DNA from 2 places in the Paenibacillus sp. MZ03-122A genome. Region 1 is predicted to be linked to the other one. Evidence: predicted binding sites of a transcription regulator. Region 1 holds the regulator's gene; the other holds the start of a gene.
The links. The regulator Rex, encoded in region 1, represses fermentation and respiration genes when NADH is low (regulators of the CRP and FNR family bind a similar motif). The targets are predictions, from matches to a motif close to TTGTGAAATATTTCACAA.
Positions count from the first base shown of each region.

Region 1 (12,094 bases):
CGAATGAAATTTGCGGTATTGGATTTTGAAACGACAGGCACCCAGTCCGCGGATGACATCATTCAAGTCGGACTTGCAATTATAGATCATGATAACAGCATTTCCCGTGTTTACGGCTCTTATGTAAACCCTGGCAGATCTATTCCCCCTTTTATCACCGGATTGACCGGAATTACAGACGATGACGTCAAGGATGCTCCTGCTCTTGAAGAAATGATGATGGAGCTCGTGCCTATGCTGGACGATGTTGTACTGGTCGGTCATAATGTGGCGTTTGATTTTAATTTTTTGCAAAACGCTCTGGATCGGTGCGGATATTTACCGTTTAGCGGAAGAATCTTGGATACAATGGATTTTCTGAAAATTATGTTTCCATCGCTTTCTTCTTATCAGTTGGGTTTTGTGTCTTCTGAGTTTGGGCTGGCGCATGATCGCCCTCACCAAGCAGACAGCGACGCGTTGGCTACGGCTGAGGTTTTTTTAAAGTGTCTGGGTGAGCTTCAAGCATTACCTTTGATAACGATACAGCGGCTTAGCGATTTGTTTGCAGAGGAAGACAGTGACCTTGGATGGTTTCTTGATGGGGTGCGTGAAGAGAAAGAGCTTGATCCTATTCAGGATCTGGAGGGACATCAGTTTTTTCGTCAGCTTGCGCTAAAAGTGGAAGATTGGACGGAGCTAGCTGCTCCGCGTAGAGAAGATGACCCGAATCCACTGTCAGGTGTTTCCTTTGAGGAGTACATGGATGATGTGCGGGACAATTTGCGTTCATCCTTGAGCCAATATGAGGAGCGCGAGGCGCAGATACAGATGATTGAGGGTGTAAATCAGGCACTGAGTGAAGACAAGCACCTACTGATCGAAGCAGGTACAGGAACAGGGAAGTCCCTCGGCTATTTGCTCCCATCGCTGTATCACAGTGTGAAAAAAGGACAGCGAGTTATGGTAAGTACACATACGATCAACCTGCAGGAGCAATTACGCGAGCGCGACATTCCGATGCTGACCAAGGTGATTCCGTTTCCGTTCCGGGCTGCTATTTTCAAGGGTCGGGGACATTATTTGTGTCTGCGTAAGTTTGAACATAAAATAAACAGAAGAGACTTCGCGACACCGAAGGAAGATTTAATTACAGCTGCTCAGATGATCGTCTGGTTGACGCTAACAGAAACCGGTGATGATGAGGAACTGAATCTGAGCAACCGTGGTGGAGATTTCTGGGAAACGGTGGCGAGTGATTCAGAGTCCTGTCTTGGTCGCTCTTGCCCATGGTTCCGCAAATGCTATTATCATCGTGCACGCCATGAAGCAGGGATAGCGGATGTCGTTATTACGAATCACTCTAAGTTGTTTACAGACGTCAAAGCTAGTCACCAGTTGTTGCCGAGCTATGAACATCTGGTGATTGATGAAGCCCATCACCTGGAGGAAGTAGCTGGTAAGCACCTAGGTATGCATATGAAATATTTCACACTCGTGCATACACTGACACGACTGTTCAAAGACAGCAAGAATGGACAATTGCCTTCACTTCGTCAACAGTTGGCGAAATCGGGGCACGAGAAGTCGACGCATTGGGCCTCAACCATCGATCAGATGTATCCGCTCGTGTTAGAGGTTAAGGAAACTTGGGACCTGCTAAGCGACAAACTGTTTGGCATGTTGCCAGAGCGAAGCGATGCGACACCGGGTGAAACAGGACAGTTTTCTTCCCGTCTCAAACCTTCAGCCAAGCCTGCAAAGTGGGATCAGGCGGGGGCTTTGGAAAATCAGCTATATGTAACGATGAGTGAAATTTTGCGCAAGGGCGACAAGCTGATGCTGGACGTCAAGGAAGAACATGACGATTATGCGGCGGATAGCCTTATTACAGATATCACGGGTCTGCTCAAGGATCTGGCGGGGATTCGAGAAAATTTGCGCTTTTTTATGCGACTCGATGATGAAACAACCGTATACTGGCTCGAAGCGAGTGGGCAATTCCGCAGTAAATCATTACAATTTTATGCGGTGCCCGTCGATGTGAGCCGCCAGTTGAAAGAAATGTTTTTTGACAAAAAAAGAAGCATTATTCTGACGTCTGCTACCTTATCGGTAGATAAGTCGTTTCAGTACATGATCGATCAGCTCGGCTTGCAGGAGGCCGCAGATCAAGAGCGGCTGATGACTTCGCAGCTCCCGTCACCCTTTAATTACAGGGATCAGGTGCTGCTGGTCATTCCACGGGATTTCCCAAGCGTGAAGGGCAGTGTAGGAGATGCACACTTTGTAGATATGCTCGTTAGCTCTCTAGGAGCGACTGCTCAGGCGACGCGGGGGAGAATGCTCGTTCTGTTTACTTCCTATCGGATGCTCCGGCAAGTGTATGAGCCGCTTAAAGAGGCCTTAGCATCCAGCGAAATTACTGTGCTGGGACAAGGTGTGGACAGTGGGAGTCGCAGCAAGCTAACCCGCCGTTTTCAGGAAGCCAAAGCTTCTGTATTGCTGGGAACCAGCAGCTTCTGGGAAGGCGTCGATATTCCGGGGAAGGCTCTGACTTGTCTAGCCATTGTTCGCTTGCCATTTCAACCGCCGAATCACCCGTTGCTGGAGGCAAAAAGCGAGCTGCTCCAGCAGCAGAAGAAGAATCCATTTATGAAGCTGTCTGTACCACAAGCGGTTATTCGCTTCAAACAGGGATTTGGTCGGTTGGTTCGTACAGCGAGCGACCACGGGGTCGTTATCGTTTACGATACGCGTGTGATCGAATCCTATTACGGAAAGCACTTTTTGTACTCGTTACCGGGACCAAAAATGGAGCATATGCCATCGGAGCAAATGGTGCCCCGCATCGCCGAATGGCTCCAATCCGCCCCGGAGACCGAGGCATAACGGACGGACACTAAGTATGTTCGTTACAATTAGGGGGAGCAAGTATGAAATCAGATAAAATTTCAGAGGCTGTCGTACGGAGGTTACCCGTATATTTACGTTATCTGAATGCACTTCACAAACGGGAGGTGGCTACGGTCTCTTCTCAAGAGTTGGGACAGAGGCTAGATTTGAACCCGGCCCAAATCCGTAAAGATCTCGCCTATTTTGGAGATTTTGGTCGGAAGGGTATCGGTTATGATGTTTCTTATCTAATTGAGAAAATACGCCATATCCTGAAAATCGATCAGCAAATTAATGTAGTATTGGTCGGAGCGGGTAATCTGGGGCAAGCTCTTTCGAATTATAACGCTTATTTAAAAGACAATATGAAGATTGTAGCGGTATTTGATGCGTTTCCGGATAAGGTAGGGACCAAGATCAATACATTGGTCGTGCAACCGATGCATGAACTGGAAGCGACTGTGAAAGAAAAAAACATTCGAATCGGGATTATTACCGTACCTGATTTTGAAGCACAGCACGTGGCTGACAGGCTTATTGAGAGCGGAATTGGAGCGATCCTTAACTTTGCACCGACTACTCTCAAGGCACCGGCCAACATTCGGATTCATGCCACAGACTTTACAACTGATTTGCTTAGCCTCGCTTATTATTTGGAGGACGGAAAGGAAGAAACACAATATGACAGTGAATAAATGGATGATTAAAAACGGCTCTTTTGCCGTAAATGGACCAGAATCTGGGGTAATCCATGGTTTTATGATTGTGGAAGATAGCCGCATTACTTACATTGGCGAGACTTTGCCTTCGGGTGAGGAAGAGACGGAAGCGATCGATGGTAAGGGGCTTTTGTTTTTACCTGGTCTGATTAATACTCATGGTCATGCGGCGATGTCTCTGCTGCGTGGGCATGGAGATGACTTGGCACTTCAAGTATGGCTTCAGGAAAAAATGTGGCCTATGGAAGCCAAGTTTACATCTACGGACGTGTACTGGGGTACGTCGTTGTCTGTGCTGGAAATGCTGAAAGGTGGTACAACGACCTTCCTGGACATGTACGATCATATGGATGAGGTGGCTCGTGTAGCTGAAGAGTCAGGTATTCGTGCAAGTCTGATGCGTGGAGCAATTGGACTATGTTCGGAGGAAGAACAGCGAATCAAGCTGGCTGAGGCCGTGACTTTTGCGCGTAACTGGCATGGTAAAGCAGACGGGCGTATTACAACGATGATGTCACCGCATGCGCCATACACCTGTCCACCTGCGTTTATTGAAAAATTCGTACAAGCTGCGCATGATCTGGATTTGCCACTGCATACACACATGTCTGAGACGATCGCCGAAGTGGAGCAAAACGTACGAGACTACGGTTTGCGTCCAGTTGCACACTTGGATAAGCTTGGCTTTTTCTCCCGTCCCTCGCTTGTTGCCCATGGCGTTCATTTGAACGACGAAGAAATAGCTTTACTGGCTGAACGTGGTGTAGCGGTTTCGCACAACCCAGGTAGCAACTTGAAGCTGGCAAGTGGTGTGGCAAGAGTGCCTGAATTGCTGCGTGCAGGGGTTACCGTTTCTCTCGGAACGGATGGTCCTGCCAGTAATAATAACCTGGATATGTTCGAGGAAATGCGTCTGGCAGCACTTATTCACAAGGGTGTATCTGGTGACCCTACAGCAGTTCCTGCGAGTGAAGCGCTGCGTCTGGCAACAGAATACGGTGCAAAGTCAATTGGTTTAAAAGAAGTAGGAGCGTTGGCAGCAGGCAACAAGGCTGACTTTATCGCGCTGGATCTGAATCAGGCACATTTCTTGCCGCGTACAGATCTTATTTCCCATGCGGTATACTCAGCAAGCGCCAAAGACGTGGTTCACGTATGGGTAGACGGTCGTCAGGTTGTGAAAAACGGCGAATGCCTGACTATGGACGAGGAACGCATCAAACATGAGGCACAAGCCGCCTTTGAAGGGCTGCTGTCGCGCTAATTCAGGTGTCACATCCCCTTAGAGAGGAAGCACGGGTTTGAAAAATAAGAAAAAGTGGATAGCGGTCGCCATTTTGGCCGTAATACTGATCCTGGTCAGCATTTTCTGGTATTATTCCTATGTTACTCAAGACCAGGTGGCTGAGAAAAATGCCGCTATCATTAAGGCCAAGCAATCAGGTGGTCTGGTTAGCACGACTCAAACATGGAAGTCTGTGTGGGATCAGGTATATTGGGTGGTTCAAGGGAAAAATGCACAGAATGAAAATATAATGGTGTGGGTTCCTTTTCAAAAAGTGGAGGGACAACCTAACGTACCTGCCGCAGATAATAGCGGTGTTCACACCGAGTTGCTGAAGAACGGAGTCGATGAGCAAAAAATGACGTCAATAATTCAGCAGCAGCTTCCAGGTGCAAAAATTGTAAGGCTTCAGCCGAGTGTGTTCAATGGCGAATATGTGTGGCAGTTGTTTTACGATGATGGAAGTCATCATTACTACACCTTTTATCGTTTCTCAGATGGGGTGGCGACGGGTGTAAAGTATACTTTGCCCAATAACTGAGCTGGTTGAGGATTAGCAGATGTGGAATAAATGACTAGTAAATAATTGAAAGCTTAAGAAAAAGACGTAAATGCGATGAAATTCGTATTTACGTCTTTTAGTCTTGCTATGCCGTAAAGTGGGCTGAAAGCCAGTGAAGCATCTTTACCTATCCATCTTCTCTCCTAGGGCAAATTCATCTTTATGGCGGGCAGTACGGAGTGGAGGATTTGAATCTGGAGAAGCGGAGCGTTCGCCTTTGCCGCCGGATTTTCTCCGTAAGAATATAATCGAGAAAAATCGGGTGGCAACAGCGATCGTAAGATCAAATCCTACGCTCAGCGTCTCGCCTCCACCTTAACCAAAGATTTTGCCTCATCACAACTCCTCCACACATTGCCTTCGATATTAGATATACGTTATGATATACTATATTTTATAAGTGATAGACAAAAATGATAGAAAAAAAATTGCTGATCGCTGTAAGATCATGCAATTTGGTTGTTTGTTGACATTCGTCCCGTTTCTTCTGGGTTTTACATTTTGAGAGGAGGATGTTGTTTGAAATTGCGTGCAGTTCCTATCGTTGTGGCGGCAGTTTTGGCAGCTTTGCTGCTATTTGGGGGATGGTTCATTTACCGTCAGGTTACAATGCAAAGCCCTCTGGAAAAACTGGTTTCTCAATATCCAGGCGTGACAAGCGCTCAAATAGATATTAAACAGGATCAGGTTGTATTGAAACTAGATCTCAAACCGCAGGCGGATGTGGCCGGATTAGTCGATGTGGTTAAGCAAAAAGGACAAACCATCATTGGCAGCCGTACCATTAAGCTGGATATTGAAGATCGTTCCAATTCAGCACTGAATCAATGGTGGTCTGAGGCTATGTTTCCTGTAGCCGAAGCGATGGAAAATAAAAAGTATACTCAAATTTCATCTACAGTTGAGCAGATGAAAAAGAAAAAGACGGGTATCAAAGCTGATACCGACATGGATTCGAACAATGTCTATATCCGACTCAGCGAAGGGAAAGCGACCAAGTTTATCGTTTTGCCACGTCAATCTCAGCAAATGGGGGTATGGCCTAATGCCTAGATGGATCAAGGAAACATTAATCGGCATAGTGCCGGTGACTATTATATTTCTCGTTTTTATTGGGGTGAATATTATCCCTCTTCTAGTTGCTGGCGTGATGCTCAGCGGCTTGTTAATGCTCATGCATGCACGTGGTGGCTTGGCCGTAGGTGCTGGGCAAGAACGTAAACGCAAAAAAAATGGTCCGGACAAACTGACTTTTGAGGAAATCGGTGGGCAGGAAAGCGCTAAGCAGGAGCTGCGTGAGGCCCTGGACTTTTTGAATCGACATGATGAAATTTCCAAGTTTGGTATCCGTCCATTAAAAGGTGTTCTGCTCACAGGTCCTCCGGGAACAGGGAAAACACTGATGGCGAAAGCAGCCGCACACTATACTAATTCTGTATTTGTTGCAGCCTCAGGTAGTGAATTTGTTGAAATGTACGTTGGTGTTGGCGCGGGTCGTGTCCGTGAGTTGTTTCGGGAGGCACGTACTCGTGCAGCCAAGGAAAAGAAGGAAAATGCGATTGTTTTTATTGACGAGATCGACGTAATTGGTGGTAAACGTGAGGGTGGGCAGCAACGAGAATATGATCAGACTTTAAATCAGTTGCTGACAGAAATGGATGGCATTTATTCGGCAGACACTCCGCGGATTTTGATCATTGCAGCAACAAACCGTAAAGAAATGCTGGACAGTGCCTTAACGCGTCCAGGGCGTTTTGACCGTCATATTCAAGTGGATTTGCCTGACAAGAAGGGCCGTCTTCATATTCTTAAAATTCATGCCAAAAACAAACCGATTCAGGAAGATGCGAATCTGGACAAAATTGCTGAGGAATCTTACGGGTTTTCCGGCGCACAGCTGGAGAGCGTGATGAATGAAGCGGCAATCTATGCGATGAGACAGGATCAGAAAATGATTGCGCAGAAGCATCTGTCGATGGCAATTGACAAAGTAATGATGGGTGAAAAGACAGATCGAGAATCGACGTTGGAAGAGAAAAAACGTGTAGCGATTCATGAACTGGGACATGCTATTATGGCCGAAATTGTTCGTCCTGGTAGCGTAAGCCAGGTAGCACTTAGCCCACGTGGGAAAGCGCTTGGCTATGTGCGCCACAATCCACAGCAAGAGCATTATTTATACACCAAGCAGTTCCTGGAGGAGCAGATCATGATCTCGCTCGCAGGGGCTACAGCGGAAGAAATGTACTATGGCGGTCGCAGTACCGGCTCAAGTAATGATTTTGAGCAGGCGCTGAACATCGTCCATACGATGATGACTTCCGGTTTGACTTCACTTGGCATTATTAACATGGAAATGGTAACCAAAGAAGAACTTATGCGGGAAAATGGCGAGATTATGGCTGACCTGCACACCCGAACTTTGGAGTTGCTGGAAAAGCATCGTCCTGTGTTCGACAACTCACTTGACATCCTGATGAAGGAAGAAACTCTGTCTGGAGACCAATTTAGATGTCAATTTAGTGAAAATGCTTTATTACCAGCATAATTTTTTATGCTGGTTATTTTTTTTTACTTTTAGTCCGTGCTAAGATATTATTATCTATTGGGACATAAACATGTATTTTTCGACAAAGAAGGATACAATATATGAGAGTGACCAGGAAAGGGTGGAGTAAAGAATCATGCAATTTAAAAAAATCGGCGTCATCGGCGGCGGCACCATGGGACAGGGGATTTCTGAAATGCTCGCGTCCAAAGGAATCGATGTGCTGCTGGTAGAGCAGACACCAGAGAAACTAGACTACGCCTACAATATGATTGAAACGAGTCTGGACAAACAACTGGAAAAGTGGGCAATTACTCAAGCTGAGAAAAAATTGATCTTATCCCGTATTCAAAAAGTAATCCATTTGGCGGAGCTCGGCAGCTGCGATATGGTCATTGAGACTATTACAGAGAATCTGGACGAGAAGAAAGCAGTGTTCCAAGAGCTAGACTATGTGTGTCCAAGCAATATTATTCTTGCAAGTAATACATCCACGCTGAGCCTGACCGAGCTTGCTAGCTCGACCAAGTATCCTGAGCGTGTTATTGGTATGCACTTTATTTATCCTGTATCCCGTATTGATCTTGTAGAAATTATTCGTGGTTTGAAAACTTCGGACGATACATTTGAACACACTAAAATGTTCGTGGAAGAAATAGTGGAGAAAAAAGGAGTCATGATTTATGAATCTCCTGGATTCGTAACAAGCCGGATTATCTGTCTGCTGATTAACGAAGCGGCCCATGTACTTCAAGAGGGCGTGGCTTCCGCTGAAGATATCGATGACGCTATGCGAATCGGCTATAACTTCCAAAGCGGTCCTTTGGAAATGGCTGACCGCTTTGGTCTAGATTCCGTTTTGGCTGCTCTGGAGCGTATGTTCCGTGAATTCGGCGAATTGAAATATCGTCCGTCCATCGTTCTGAAGAAAATGGTGCGTGCAGGTAATCTGGGCGTGAAATCGGGCGAAGGCTTCTTTAAGTACGACAAGGATGGTGACCGGATATGAAAATTCTCGTAATCAATGCAGGGAGTTCTTCCCTGAAATACCAATTATATGATATGACGGACGAGTCCGTTCTGGCAAAAGGATTGGTAGAGCGCATCGGTATGGATTCCTCCATTCTTACGCATAAGCCAACCAATAAAGAAGAATACACCGAAGTTAGCGAAATTTTGGAACATACTACAGCCATCCGTAAAGTGCTGAACGCACTCACAGATGCTGAACATGGTGTAATCTCCAGTACTAGTGAAATTCAGGCTGTAGGCCACCGTGTGGTTCATGGAGGCGAAATCTTCAAACAGTCTGCAGTTGTAACGCCTGAAGCGAAGAGTGAAATCCGCCGCTTGTTTGACTTGGCACCACTGCATAACCCTGCTTCCATGATGGGGATTAAAGCGGCTGAATTGAATATGCCAGATGTACCGCAGGTTGTGGTATTTGATACCTCGTTCCATCAAACCATGCCTGAAAAAGCTTATATGTACGCCATTCCAAGAGTGTTGTACAATAAGTATAAGGTTCGTCGTTACGGTGCCCACGGCACTTCCCATGATTTTGTAAGTAAGGAAGCTGCCAAATTCCTTGGTCGTCCTTTGGAAGACCTGAAGATTATCACTTGTCATATCGGTAATGGTGGTAGTGTAACAGCAGTTCAAGGCGGTTTGTCTGTTGATACTTCCATGGGTATGACTCCACTGGAAGGTCTTATGATGGGTACTCGTAGTGGTGATTTGGACCCAGCAATCGTACCTTATGTCATGAACAAAGAAGAATTGACTGTCAATGAAGTCAATTCCATGCTGAACAAGCATAGTGGACTTTTAGCTATTTCCGGTATCAGCAGTGACATGCGTGAAATCACAGAAGGTATGGAAAAAGGCGAAGCTAATTCTACATTGGCATTCGAAATGTATGAATACCGTCTGCGCAAATACATTGGATCGTATGCTGCCGCAATGAACGGGGTAGACGTAATTGCATTTACAGCAGGTGTAGGCGAGAACTCCATCGTTCTGCGTAAGAGAGTGTTGGAGCAATTGACATTCCTCGGTATCGAGCTGGATGAATCGTTGAATGCTATTCGTTCTGGCGAGCCTCGCCGGATTACAACTGCAAATTCAAAGGTAGAAGTACTGATCATTCCAACGAACGAAGAACTGGTTATTGCCCGCGACACGTTCCGTCTGGTTCAGTAGTTCGGTTCGAAAGTATAAACTTTATGCATGCGGACTTACGTTTGATTTCCGCATGCACCAAACAGCGAGAGCAAACAGCCTGACCCAGGGGGAAGGGCTGTTTGATTTTCGGTTAAGAGGAGAGAGACGGTCATGACGAATAAAAGTACGATTGCCCAAGTGGGCCGCCATGTAGGGGAAACGGTTACAATCGGCGCTTGGGTGAACAATAAACGATCTAGTGGTAAAATTCAGTTCCTGCAACTGCGCGATGGTAGCGGGTATATTCAAGGGGTTATCGTGAAAAGCGAAGTGTCCGAGGATATTTGGAATGACGCGAAATCCTTGACTCAAGAGAGCTCCCTTTACGTTACTGGAGTGGTGCGTGAAGAACCGCGTAGCCAATCGGGCTTTGAATTAACGGTTACAGGCATTGAAATTATTCATTTGACCGAAAACTACCCGATTACACCCAAAGAGCATGGTGTAGATTTCCTGATGGATCATCGTCACTTATGGCTGCGTTCCGCCAAGCAACGTGCTGTTCTGATCGTACGGGCGGAAATTATCCGTGCGGTACAGGAATTCTTTAACGGCAACGGCTTTACGAAGGTGGACCCACCCATTTTGACTCCTTCCTCTGCAGAAGGCACAACAGAATTGTTCCACATTAAATATTTTGATGAAGATGCGTATTTGACACAAAGCGGGCAGTTGTATATGGAAGCCGCGGCAATGGCGCTGGGCAAAGTATATTCCTTTGGTCCAACTTTCCGTGCGGAAAAGTCCAAAACACGTCGTCACCTGATTGAGTTTTGGATGATCGAGCCTGAGATGGCTTTTGTGGATCATGAAGAATCCTTGCGCGTTCAGGAGCAGTTTGTAAGTCATATCGTGCAGTCTGTTCTGAAAAACTGTGCGAAGGAGCTTGAAACAATCGGACGAGATGTTTCGAAGCTGGAGGAAATTCAAGGCGAATTCCCACGTATTACGTATGATGAGGCGATTGCCTTCCTTCAAGGTGAAGGGTTCGATATTCCATGGGGAGAAGACTTTGGTGCTCCTCATGAAACGGCGATTGCTGAAAGATATAACAAGCCTGTGTTCATTACACATTGGCCGACTCACATTAAGGCATTCTATATGAAACCAGACCCGACCCGTCCAGAGGTTGTTTTGTGTGCCGATATGATCGCTCCTGAAGGCTACGGCGAAATTATCGGGGGTTCCCAACGGATTGATGATCCAGCATTGATGGAAGAACGTTTTAACGAGCATAACTTGGCTCGTGAAGCCTACCAATGGTATATGGATCTGCGCACCTATGGTACCGTTCCGCATTCCGGCTTTGGATTGGGCCTGGAGCGTACAGTAGCATGGATTTGTGGACTCGATCATGTACGTGAAACGATTCCGTTCCCACGTATGCTGTATCGTTTGTATCCGTAACCGATGACCGGATCATTCGACAAGACATCAGCGGCAGAATGGGCGGAGGGAGTAGCCTTTGCTATGGAAGCCGGAATGGTCCAGATTCCCTACGCCCTGCTCAAGCATTATCGGACACTTCGGCTGACGGATGGTGAAATGCTGCTACTGATGCAGTTGCTTGCCTTTAAACAAGCGGAACGTAATGAATTTCCGACATGGGAACAATTGCAGTCACGTATCGGATGCACTGCGAACGAAATCGCACTCTATTTCAGTAAGCTCATGAAAGAAGGATTTTTGAGAATCGATTCCGTAGAAGACCGCAGCTCATCCGTACAATTCGAACGTTACAATTTGACGGGGCTGTACCGTAAGTTGGCAGAATGTATGATCGCTGAACGTAATGAGCAGCACGATGAAGATGACATTTTGTTTGCCGGAAAGCCGGATTTACTGAATGGAATATCAGAATCCCCGCTTACAGAAGAACGCAA
Region 1 covers NZ_JANAVI010000003.1:244,108-256,201, forward strand. Annotated here, with positions in the region: gene dinG (ATP-dependent DNA helicase DinG) at 4-2,871, shown strand; gene NLX74_RS08350 (redox-sensing transcriptional repressor Rex) at 2,916-3,569, shown strand; gene NLX74_RS08355 (amidohydrolase) at 3,556-4,857, shown strand; gene NLX74_RS08360 (cell wall elongation regulator TseB-like domain-containing protein) at 4,895-5,419, shown strand; gene NLX74_RS08365 (hypothetical protein) at 5,960-6,493, shown strand; gene NLX74_RS08370 (AAA family ATPase) at 6,486-7,988, shown strand; gene NLX74_RS08375 (3-hydroxyacyl-CoA dehydrogenase family protein) at 8,125-8,997, shown strand; gene NLX74_RS08380 (acetate/propionate family kinase) at 8,994-10,190, shown strand; gene asnS (asparagine--tRNA ligase) at 10,323-11,618, shown strand; gene NLX74_RS08390 (DnaD domain-containing protein) at 11,622-12,094, shown strand, end outside.

Region 2 (12,094 bases), on a different contig from region 1:
TTTTAAATTTTACAAAAATATAGATATAGAGGTTACGAAGCTTTAAACTGGAAACGTGTAGATTGTGATAGAGAATGTGAAAATACATAAAAATGTAAGCGCTTATCTTTTGGGAGGGATGGCATGAATCGTGGAGTACGGCTTTTGATGAATAATATGCGTATGCGGAATAAGCTGCTGTTCTCCTACGTACTGATTGTCATGATCCCGGTGCTGGTGGTGGGCGGTTGCGTTACTTTTTATTTGCGAGAGCAGGCATTGAATAGTGCAATTGCCCAGACGGTAAACAATGTGGAAAAGATCAAGAGCCAAACGGCAAATTTACTGCGTGTGCCAACGGATATTTCAAATGGGCTCATGTTCGATAAAAGGCTGAGGGAGATGGCGAACCGACGGTATCCGGGTATGGTAGAGCTGATGAATGCGTATCATCAATACAAGGATTTTAATGAGTATACTCAGCAATATAGAGAAGTTGCTACCATCCGGTTCTATTCGTACAATCCGACGCTTGTCAATAATCTGGAGTTTATTCCAGTGGACTCTAACATTGAGCGGCAGCAGTGGTTCCAGACGGCTTTGAAGGGGACGGCGATTAACTGGTTTTACATTCAGGATAAGGAAGATAACCCGGTTAATCGCCTGAGCCTGGTACGGCAAATTCCATTTCCCGAATACAATACCAAGGGAGTTCTGATGATATCGCTGAGCCAGACCGAGTTGAATCATATGCTGAGCAAGGAGCCTTTTGAAACATTGATTACGGATCGTAACGGGATTGTGGTCGCAGCTACTCATCCACAGTCGGTGGGCCAAACGTTGAGCGATTTACATTTGGGCTTTGACGTCCAGCGTGCGGGTAAGGGGATATATGAAGCGAAAATCAATGGAGTGCCCTCCAACATCATCGTGGATGAGCTGCTGCCCGCCTCCAGTGTGAGCGGATTTACGATTATTTCAGTGTTTTCGACGGAGCATATTGTACAGGGAGCCAACCGAATCAGCCTGATTGGTGCTTTATGTGTTCTTGCAGTGCTGGTTATGGCACTGATTCTGATCACCATCATTTCCTGGCTGATTACCAAACGACTACAGCGGTTGAGCTATGAGCTGGGTAAGGTAGCCGCGGGCGATTTTCATGTGGTATCGAGTGTGGAGGGAAAGGATGAGATCGGGGATTTATCCCGCCGTTTCAACTATATGGTGAGTAGTATTCGCCAACTCATGGCGCAGGTCTATGAGACGAGTGAGCACAACAACAGGCTGGAATTGGCACAAAAGGATATCAAGCTAAAAATGATGGCCAGCCAAATTAATCCGCACTTTCTGTTTAATGCGTTAGAGTCCATTCGAATGAAAGCACATCTGAATGGGGAAGCGGAAATTGCAACGACGGTGCGTTTGCTTGGCAGGCTGATGCGCCGGAATCTGGAGATTGGTAGTGGTAAAACGACGGTACTACAGGAGCTGGATATGGTGCGATCCTATTTGCAAATTCAGCAGTTCAGATTTGGAAATCGTTTGATCTATGAAGTGAATTTGGAAGAAAGCGCGACGGACATGTCGATTCCTCCCTTAATCATACAACCGCTGGTGGAAAATGCAGTCATTCATGGCCTGGAAAATAAGGAAGAGCCAGTTACCGTGAAGGTAGATATTACAATAGAACAAAGAGAGTTGAAAATTAAAGTAGAAGATGACGGGATCGGCATGGAAGCTGGGCAACTGACCCGTCTGCTAGATCGGATCAGGGGGGCGGATGAGCCGGAAGGGAGCAGTATTGGCCTGCGTAATGTACACCAACGTCTGACATTGATGTACGGCGAACGTTATGGACTGCATATTGAAAGCGCATTACAAGTAGGAACAACCGTATACTTTTCCATACCAAGGGAGGAAGAGTCAAATGTATAAAGCAATGATTGTAGATGATGAGCCTGCGATTCGTGAAGGATTGTCCTCTATTATTGACTGGGGGAATTGTGGCTTCCGTATTGTCGATACGGCAGGGAACGGACGCGAGGCTCTGGATAAGTTCGGAGAGCATCGGCCGGAGCTGGTCATTGTAGATATTCGTATGCCCGGGATGAGTGGACTGGAGGTCATACGAAGCATACGTGAAAAGAACGGAGAGCCGTTTCATTTTCTCATATTAAGCGGATATGCAGACTTTGATTATGCACGGCAAGCCTTGGGCTTCGGGGTAGATGGCTATCTACTGAAGCCAGTTGATGAGGAAGAAATGACGACAGAGTTGAAACGGGTATGGCAAAACATTGAGGACGAGAAAGAAGACGGCAAATGGGGAAGTACGCCTTCCCATGAGCGTAATTGGATCGAAGCATTATTGTTTCCGGTTCATCGAGAGCATGCTCGTAAGGCCGTAGAAGGCAGCGATTCTCTGCACAAAGCATCCGAGCAAGCTGAACATCAAAGCGGTAACGGAAAACATGGACAACAGCCCGCGTTACCAGCCTTGGACTGGAGTAGCTATCAGGTTATTCTGCTGGATTTACGTATTCCTGACTGGGATCGACAAGCTCGGCAGTCGGCAGCAAAGCAGCGGCTAACGGAATTGTGTCATGAGCAGGGCAGAGGTATCGTGTTTGAGGCTGGAATATATATGGGTCTTTTGCTTCCCGCCACGTTAAAAACGGAGAAAGATGCTGTTCAGTTACTGGCTACTTGGCGACAGGAGCTAAAGCCGTGGGCAACGGAAATTTATGTGGCTGCCGGTGATCCTGTATCCATTCTTAACGACATTCCCAGATCTTTTGAGCAGGCACTACGATTGTTAGAACGTACGTTTTTGTTCCGGGCAGAAAGAGTCATGCTTTCCGGAGACCTATACGAATCGGAGACAGTTGAGACTGAAATGAGTGGAGCGTCTGATCGTGCTACAAATGATCCCCTACGTTATGCAGAAAAGCTGTACTATGCGCTAGATATGGCTAATAGTGAAGCTGCAACCCGTGTCATTAAGGAAATGGAAGACCAATTTCCACGGATTTATTGCACAGAATCTGCAATCAAGGCGGCGTTCGCCCAAACATTCACACTGGCGTTGAACAAGTATGCAGCCGGACAGGATCACAGCAGAACCGTGCTGGAGGAGCACTCCAGCTTTATAACCGATGTATATGCTTATTCCACATTGGGCGAGCTGGTGGATCACTCGCTGGAGCATGTGTTGCAATGGATTGGCCAGATTGAATCTGGTGGCAAGGGCATCATCATGAAACAAATGATTGACTTTATACATAGTCATTATGATGAAAATTTGCGACTGGAGTTACTGGCAGATATGTTCAATTACAATAGTGGCTATTTGGGCAAACTGTTCAAAAGTCATACTGGCGAGGCCTTTAATGCCTACCTGGATAAGGTGAGGATTGAGCGAGCAAGGGAATTGCTTGCACAAGGAATTAAGGTACACCAGGTGGCGGAACGCGTGGGATATGCGAATGCAGATTATTTTCATAGTAAATTTAAAAAGTATGCTGGAATGTCACCTTCCTCCTACCGTAATCGGGTTCAAAAGAACGGAGGAACAGATGGCTGTTGATAGATTCCTAGGTTTAACGGTATGAAGTCTCTCTTGCAGATGTCGGAGGTATAACCTTCGAACGAAGAGAGGCTCTTTTTTTATGGTGAAAAAATGGATAGATCAATCGAAAATGTCACATTTATTATGTAGTTTAGGGCGTTTTCATCAAATCGCCACCATTATGACACAGCTTTGACACGATGTTCACATTTTCGATTCTATTTCATTTAAATTTATTCTATATAATGGGGATAAATCTGAAGCCGGATCATGACAACCATGGTGAAGGTAGTTGGTGAGTCATTATCTAAAAAGTGACCGCTGCATATGTAAGAATGTGAATACTATCACAAATGTAGAAGACTTCAGATTAAAGACACTATAAATCATTGTTAAGAGAAGTGCAGGGGGAGGAGCAGCATCATGGACGTATTGGATTTGGCACGGTTGCAGTTTGCAACCACAACGATTCTTCACTTTGTTTATGTGCCGATCTCTATTGGATTGTCGTTATTGGTGGCAATTATGGAGACTATGTATGTTATCAAGGAAAATGACTTGTACAAAAAAATGGCTCAATTCTGGGGAACGTTTCTGCTGATTAACTTTGCACTGGGCGTAGTCACCGGGATTTTGCAAGAATTCCAGTTCGGGATGAACTGGTCGGACTTTTCCCGTTTTGTCGGTGATGTATTCGGTACGCCGCTGGCGATTGAAGCATTGCTTGCATTTTTCCTGGAATCGACGTTTATCGGATTATGGGTATTCGGTTGGGAAAGATTGTCCAAAACGGTCCATTTAATCTGTATGTGGTTGGTATCTATCGGTACGATGTTATCGGCATTGTGGATTCTAGCAGCTAATTCATTCATGCAGCGTCCCGTAGGATATGAGATTCAAAATGGACGTGCAGAAATGAAAGATTTTGCCGCTCTGCTAACGAACGAACAACTGCTATGGGAATTTCCGCATACGCTGTTTGCTGCTTTTGCGACAGGAGCATTTCTGATCGCGGGTATCAGTGCATGGAAGCTGATGCAAAAAAAGAATATGGACTTTTTTAAACCTTCTTTCAAATTGAGCATTATTGTTGCCTTAATCAGCGCCATAGCTATTCCTTTGTTTGGTCATGGTCAGGCTCAATATTTAGTGAAAACACAACCGATGAAGATGGCTGCCAGTGAGGGCTTATGGGAGAACAGCGGTGACCCCGCTCCTTGGACAGTTATCGCATGGATTGATCCTGGAAAAAAGGAAAATACCTTTGAGATTAAAGTTCCTTTTGCTTTGAGTTTTCTATCCTATAGTAAATTTACCGGTTCTGTGCCTGGTATGAATGAGCTTCAGGCAGAATATGAGAAAACCTATGGTCCGGGAGATTATATCCCGCCAGTAAGAACCACGTTCTGGAGCTTCCGCATTATGATTGCGGCGGGATGTGGCATGATTGCACTCGCTTTATACGGAGCTTACCTGACGTTCCGTAAAAAGTTGGAAGGTTCACATCGCTGGTTCTTCCGTCTTATCATATGGGGGATATCCCTTCCATTCATTGGGAATACTTCAGGTTGGATCATGACTGAAATAGGTCGCCAACCGTGGACTGTATTTGGTTTACTTCAAACGAAAGATTCTGTTTCGCCTACTGTTGTGGCTGGAGAAGTGTTGTTCTCGTTCATCTCATTTACCACATTGTATTTAATTTTAACAGGTGTGCTGGCGTTTCTGTTTTACCGTACGGCTCGCAAAGGTCCAGATATTGAGCCGCATCAACAAACGGTAATTCATGATCCATTTGCTCAAGGGGGTGACACCATTGTCGCTAAATGATTTATGGTTCCTATTGATTGCTGTGCTGTTTACTGGCTTCTTTTTTCTGGAAGGTTTTGATTTTGGCGTAGGAATGGCCACAGGATTGGTGCCGCGTAATGACCAACAAAAACGTTTGATGATCAATACGATTGGTCCGTTCTGGGATGCCAACGAAGTGTGGCTGATTACAGCAGCAGGTGCGATGTTTGCCGCTTTCCCGCATTTTTATGCAACCATGTTCAGCGGATATTATCTGGTATTTGTCTTTATTTTGCTAGGTTTGATCTTGCGTGGAGTTTCTTTTGAGTTCCGGGGCAAGGCTGAAGGGAAATGGTGGACAGGAACGTGGGATACCTGCATTCTGATTGGTAGCTTTCTACCGCCGATGCTGTTCGGTATGGCTTTTGCGGCTTTGGTGAAAGGTGTACCTATTCAGCAAAACATGGATTTGAAAGCTGGATTTTCCGATGTGTTCAATGGATACACCGTATGGATTGGACTGACAGTGGTCGGAATGTGTCTAATGCACGGACTGACGTTTATTTCCCTGCGGACGATTGGAGAAGTACGGGATCGCGCGCGTGTGATCGCGTCCAAGTTTCTTCCGGTATTGGGCATTTTACTCGCGGGCATGGTGGTATGGACTTATTTTGCAACGGATTTATTTGCACGTCGCGGTCCCTTTATGTATGCTGCGGTTGCGGTTGGAATTGTCGCCTATGTGCTGACAGGGTACTTCCTGAAGCAGCGCCGCGAAGGATGGGCCTTCGGGATGACAGGTGCAGTGATTTTGCTGACCTTCGTTTCGTTATTCGTCGGTTTGTTCCCAAGATTTATGGTGAGCTCGATTAACAGTGCTTTTGATTTAACGATTTATAATGCAAGCTCCAGTCATTACACACTGAAAGCCATGACGATTGTTGCAGCAACGCTTTTACCCTTTGTGCTGGCTTATCAGGCATGGAGCTATTTTGTTTTCCATAAGCGTCTCAGTGAGAAGGATCATTTGGAATACTAATGGATAAGGCATGGTTTGAATTAAAGGGCATTCGGCCAGTGATGCTGCTACTGGCAGCCCTTTCCCTGCTCCAGGGGGCCGCAGTGATTGCACAAGCAGTCTTCTTGGCAAAGGCTGTTACGATTTTATTTGAACAAAATCCGCTGGTCATGGCTTGGCCGTCGCTGGCGTTGTTTTTCGCTGCTTTTGCAATGAGGCATACGGCGATCTGGCTGCAACGCCGGACAGCTGGCCGTTTTGCCGAAGCTTCAGGCGCTTCCTTACGGGAGCGTCTGCTTGCACGTTTGTTCGAACGGGGGCCGGGTTTTGCAGCGCAGGAAGGCAGCGGCAAGTTGGTGACGCTAGCGCTGGACGGCATGGATCGTTTTCGCACGTATTTGGAACTGTCCATTCCTCGTATGATTGACATGATGGCTGTAACTATACTTGTGCTTGTGTATGTTTTCACATTGGATGTCATTTCAGGTGTGATATTGACGACTACGATGCCAATTCTGGTAGGCTTCTTTATTTTGCTCGGCTTGGCGGCTCGGAAGCAGGCAGACAAGCAGTGGCGTTCCTATCGTCTGTTATCTCATCATTTCACGGATTCGCTGCGTGGACTTCAGACACTAAGATTTTTGGGTCGTAGCCAAGAGCATGGGGAAACGGTTGGGAAGGTCAGCGACCAATACCGCACGGCAACGATGCGCACGCTGCGGGTAGCGTTTCTTTCCTCATTTGCCCTTGATTTTTTTAGTATGCTATCGGTCGCTTTTGTCGCGGTAGGCTTGGGTCTGCGCCTGATTAGTGGCTCGGTGGGTTTGGAGGCAGCACTGGCGGTGCTTATTCTGGCACCAGAATATTTTATGCCCATACGCCAGTTGGGATCAGACTATCATGCTTCACTGGATGGCAAGGAGGCTTGGGGAGCAATACGCTCCATTCTCAGTACAGAAGATGATGCGACTAAGCCAAATAAACAGGCAGCTAACGATAAAGGATTGGACATCACGGGACAGGACATCCTCGAACTGTCTGATGTGTGCCTCCTTAATGAAGACGGTTCGGCTCGGCTTGAACATGTGTCTGCACATGTTGAACCACACATGAACATGATTGGCATCGTTGGAGCTAGCGGTGCAGGTAAAACGACGCTGCTTAGTCTGCTTGGAGGCTTTGCTGATCCCACTTCGGGCGAGCTGCTCCTGAATGGATGTGGATTGGCTGGGGATGCCAAAGCTGAGTGGCAACGGCATATTGCCTATATTCCACAGCATCCATACCTGTTTAGCGCTTCTCTGGCAGATAATATCCGATTTTATGAACCGGAGGCATCCAACCAGCAGGTAGAGTGGGCGATTGACGCGGTTGGACTGCGTGAACTGGTAGACGGTCTTCCGGGTGGAATGAATGAGCTCATTGGTGAAGCGGGGAGGACGTTGAGCGGAGGACAGGCGCAGCGGATTGCATTGGCGCGGGCATTGCTCAGTAATCGTCCAGTCATTTTATTGGATGAGCCTACGGCGCATCTGGATATTGAGACAGAGTGGGAGCTAAAACAGACGATTTTATCGGTTTTGAAACATAAGAGAATGTTTCTTGCTACCCATCGGCTTCATTGGATGCCGGATATGGATTGTGTCTGGATGATGGATCAAGGTCGGCTAGAAGAAGTAGGTTCCCATCAGCAATTGATTGCCCGTGAGGGGGCGTATTACCGATTGCTGACGGGGATGTCGGAAGGAGGGAACGGACGATATGAGAGTAACGGACAATAGCAGACAAGGCTGGTTTGTAACGTATCTGAGACAATATTTTTGGGCCTTTCTGGTAGCTGCTCTTTTGGGCGCACTGGCCATTGGATGTGCGGGCGCGTTGCTCTTTACGTCCGGTCATCTGATTACCCGTTCGGCCTTAAAACCGGAAAATATATTAATGGTGTACGTTCCCATTGTGCTTGTGCGAACATTTGGCTTTAGTAAAGCGGTTATTCAGTACCTGGAGCGCTTGGTAGGACATGATGCCGCACTACGCCTTGTGTCCCGTATGCGGGTGCGCTTATATCGGGCAGTGGAACCGCAGGCGCTGATGATTCGCAGCAAATTCCGTACAGGGGATCTATTGGGATTGCTGGCAGAGGATATTGAGCAGCTTCAAAACATCTATCTGAAGCTAGTTCTGCCTGCGCTATCGGCTTTGCTGATTTATGCAGCAGGCATCTGGGCGCTCGGACGGATGGACGGAACCTTTGCCTTGCTCATGGCGCTATATGGCGGATTTTTGCTTTTTATTGCCCCAGCCATCTCACTATGGACCTCACTCGCCAAACGGCGAATGTTCAAGCAGGAACGGAGTAAAGCCTATCAGGAGCTGACGGATGCTCTGTTCGGCATGAGTGATCTGGTGCTGAGCGGACGGACTGGGCATTTCCTGAGTACCTTTACACAACGGCACAATAGGGCTGCCGTAATGGAAAACTCACTTCGCCGGAGCGAGTGGCGTTCTCATTGGATCGCACAATGCGTTGTAGGTGGCGGGGTTGTGATTATGACTGTGTGGGCCGGAGGACTGGTAGCACAGAATCGTATAGAAGCCACATGGCTGGCATCCTTTGCCCTTGTGGCTTTCCCATTGCTGGATGCCTTCGTTCGCGCTGGAGAAGCAGTGGTTCATGCGCCGGAGTATCAGGATTCACTTCGACGGTTAAAGGATTCGGAGAAGGACACACCTACACCTGGAGCAGGTGAAACAGCAGGCACTCTAGAGGAACAAGCCACCGCTCTGCGATTGGGTCACGGAGGGGACCTGCTGCTGAACAAGGTAAGCTACCGCTATGCGGCAACGCAGGAATGGAGCGTGCGTGATATCTCTTTGCACGTACCGCAGGGGGGCAAGGTTGCATTACTTGGTCGCAGTGGTGCGGGCAAGTCCACGCTGCTGAACCTGATTCAGGGAGCATTGCAGCCTGATGAAGGTAGCGTCACTGTCGCAGGGATTCCCGTATACACAGGTGGAGCATACTCCAGTCTATTTGCAGTGCTAAACCAGCAGCCATATTTATTCGATACAACGCTAGCGAACAATATTCGGCTGGGACGTCCCGATGCTACGCTGGATGAGGTTCGTGCAGTAACAGAGCAGGTAGGGCTTGGAACTCTAATCGATTCTTTGCCGGAGGGCTACGATACCCGAATGCAGGAGACGGGTCTTCGTTTTTCCGGTGGAGAAAAACAGCGAATTGCACTGGCGCGGATTTTGCTGCAAAATCACCCGATTGTTTTACTGGATGAGCCGACAGTGGGGCTTGACCCGCTGACAGAGCATGAGCTCATGCAGACGATGTTTCGTGTGCTGGAGGGTAAAACGCTCATCTGGATCACGCATCATCTCACAGGAATGGAGCATATGGACGAGGTGATCTTTATGGAAAAAGGGGTCATTTCCATGCGAGGAAGCCATGAACAGCTGTGGCAGGAGCAGTCCCGATACCGTAGCCTGTATGAACTGGATCATCCGAGCCTGTGAAACGAGGTATTTAAAATTTTGATTAACTTTTATATACTGGTTAGAGTTGATGCGTCACATGTAGACACTCAACTGTAGACACTCAACTGGAGGGGCTGATATGAATGAAAGCACTTATCTCTAAGCATTGGCATTTGATGCTGATTGGTTTTGTAGCCCTGAGCATGGGCGGGTTTGTCTTGTTTTATTTTCAGGGGAGCGTGTCGTCGTTTCCGGCCAGTCAACCTAAACAAGCTCAGGAAGAGCCAGACAAGACCAAGTATGAGATTGTTACAGTGGGTGTAAAAGGGGACGGTTTCTATCCTAAAAATATTGAAGTGAAAGCTGGCGTTCCAACCAAAATCAATTTCAAGAAAATGACATCCTTTACTTGCATTGATGAAGTGCAGTCGTTGAAGATCGGAATGGACGTTTATCTGGATCACGAAAATAATTATTTTACCGTCAAGGACTTGAAGCCGGGGGTATATGAGTATAATTGTGGCATGTACATGTACTTTGGGACGATCACAGTAAAATAAATCAAAATAGCTTTCTAGCACATTGATGCTAGAAAGCTATTTTTTTCCTTTAATCAATTAGGTTAATTGCGACAGTCTGTATATACCATCATCCACCTGTGGTGCAATATGCATTATCCTTTATCCTTTACCTCTGATCAGCTTACATTGCTGATCTTTTGTTTTTTACAAGACTTCTCTCAGAAAATTTACATGAGAACGGAGCAGGCGGAATGGTGCTGGACAAGCGAAGCGGTCGCCTTTGTCCCCGGATTTCTACCTTTGGTTGCTTATTCAAGAAATCCGGGGACAACAGCGAGGGAAGCACCATCCGCATGCGTAGTGGTACGAATGTAATTTTTTTCATCCCATATATCTAATTTTGAACTGATTTTTCTCCTAATTCGTCGGGTACCCGCTTTCAAGCCAGCAAAGTATGATAATAGTATCTAGAGATGAGGAGGAGCTTGTTATGGGATCTTCAACTGAAACCGCTTCCAGTAATGGAGCTGTGATTCCTGAATCCAACCGGGGAAGACCGCGCAAGGCTCGCGGCCCAAAGCCTGAACTTGGTAGAAAAGGCTTGTGGGACAGTGTGAAGCAGCAAAAGTATCTTTATTTTATGTCTATTCCTTTCGTCATATGGGTGTTTGTTTTCAGCTATCTTCCGCTCTGGGGCTGGACGATGGCGTTTCAAAATTATAAGCCAGCTAAATCTTTTTCGGACCAGAAATGGGTAGGGCTGAATAACTTTATTGAGCTATTTCAGGATGAACGATTTTATCTGGTATTACGCAATACGCTAGCGATGAGCCTGATGGGGATTATATTTGGTTTTGTCGTACCGATCTTCTTTGCAATTCTGTTAAATGAGCTGCGTGGTATGCTGTTCAAACGGTTTGTGCAGACAATATCCTACCTTCCGCATTTTGTATCCTGGGTAGTTGTAGCCGGTTTGGTCACCAAGATGCTGTCCATTGACGGAGGCATTGTCAACGATATATTGGTAGCGCTTCATATTGTGGATGAACCGATTCAGTTCATGGCAAAGGGGAGCTGGTTCTGGTACATTGTAACCGCTTCCGACATTTGGAAAGAGACGGGCTGGAATACGATTATTTATTTAGCTGCAATCACCGGAATTGATCAAGAACAGTATGAAGCGTCGCGTGTGGATGGAGCGAGCCGCTGGAGACAGATGTGGCATATTACACTGCCGGGTATCCGCTCGACGATTGCCGTTCTGTTCATTATGGCGATTGGACATCTGGTGAGCAACGGTTTTGAAAAGCAGTTCTTGCTTGGCAATAGTCTCGTGACGGATTATTCCGAGGTGCTGGATCTGTACGCGCTCAATTACGGGATTAATTTGGGTCGCTTCTCTTATGGGACGGCAATTGGTATTTTCAACTCGCTGGTTAGCATTCTGCTGTTGTTTACGGCGAACGGTATATTCAAAAAACTAACTAAAGAAAGCATTATGTAGGGAGGGAGAGGCGAAATGACGAATAAGGCATTTAATGCTACCCGATCTGAGAAGCTGTTTGATCTGTTCAACTATATCCTCATGGCTCTGATCGTGGTGTTGACGCTGTACCCATTTCTGAACGTACTTGCGATTTCCCTGAACAATTCAACGGACACGGTTCGCGGTGGTATTTATATATGGCCCCGCCAATTTACGCTCGAAAATTACAAAACGATTTTCCA
Region 2 covers NZ_JANAVI010000008.1:119,636-131,729, forward strand. Annotated here, with positions in the region: gene NLX74_RS17830 (cache domain-containing sensor histidine kinase) at 124-1,914, shown strand; gene NLX74_RS17835 (response regulator transcription factor) at 1,907-3,565, shown strand; gene NLX74_RS17840 (cytochrome ubiquinol oxidase subunit I) at 3,971-5,377, shown strand; gene cydB (cytochrome d ubiquinol oxidase subunit II) at 5,364-6,377, shown strand; gene cydD (thiol reductant ABC exporter subunit CydD) at 6,377-8,137, shown strand; gene cydC (thiol reductant ABC exporter subunit CydC) at 8,118-9,884, shown strand; gene NLX74_RS17860 (cupredoxin domain-containing protein) at 9,989-10,405, shown strand; gene NLX74_RS17865 (ABC transporter permease) at 10,857-11,870, shown strand; gene NLX74_RS17870 (carbohydrate ABC transporter permease) at 11,886-12,094, shown strand, end outside.
Region 2: NLX74_RS17840 (cytochrome ubiquinol oxidase subunit I) is a predicted target of Rex. The motif match lies at 3,883-3,900, and genes of this name have one in related genera.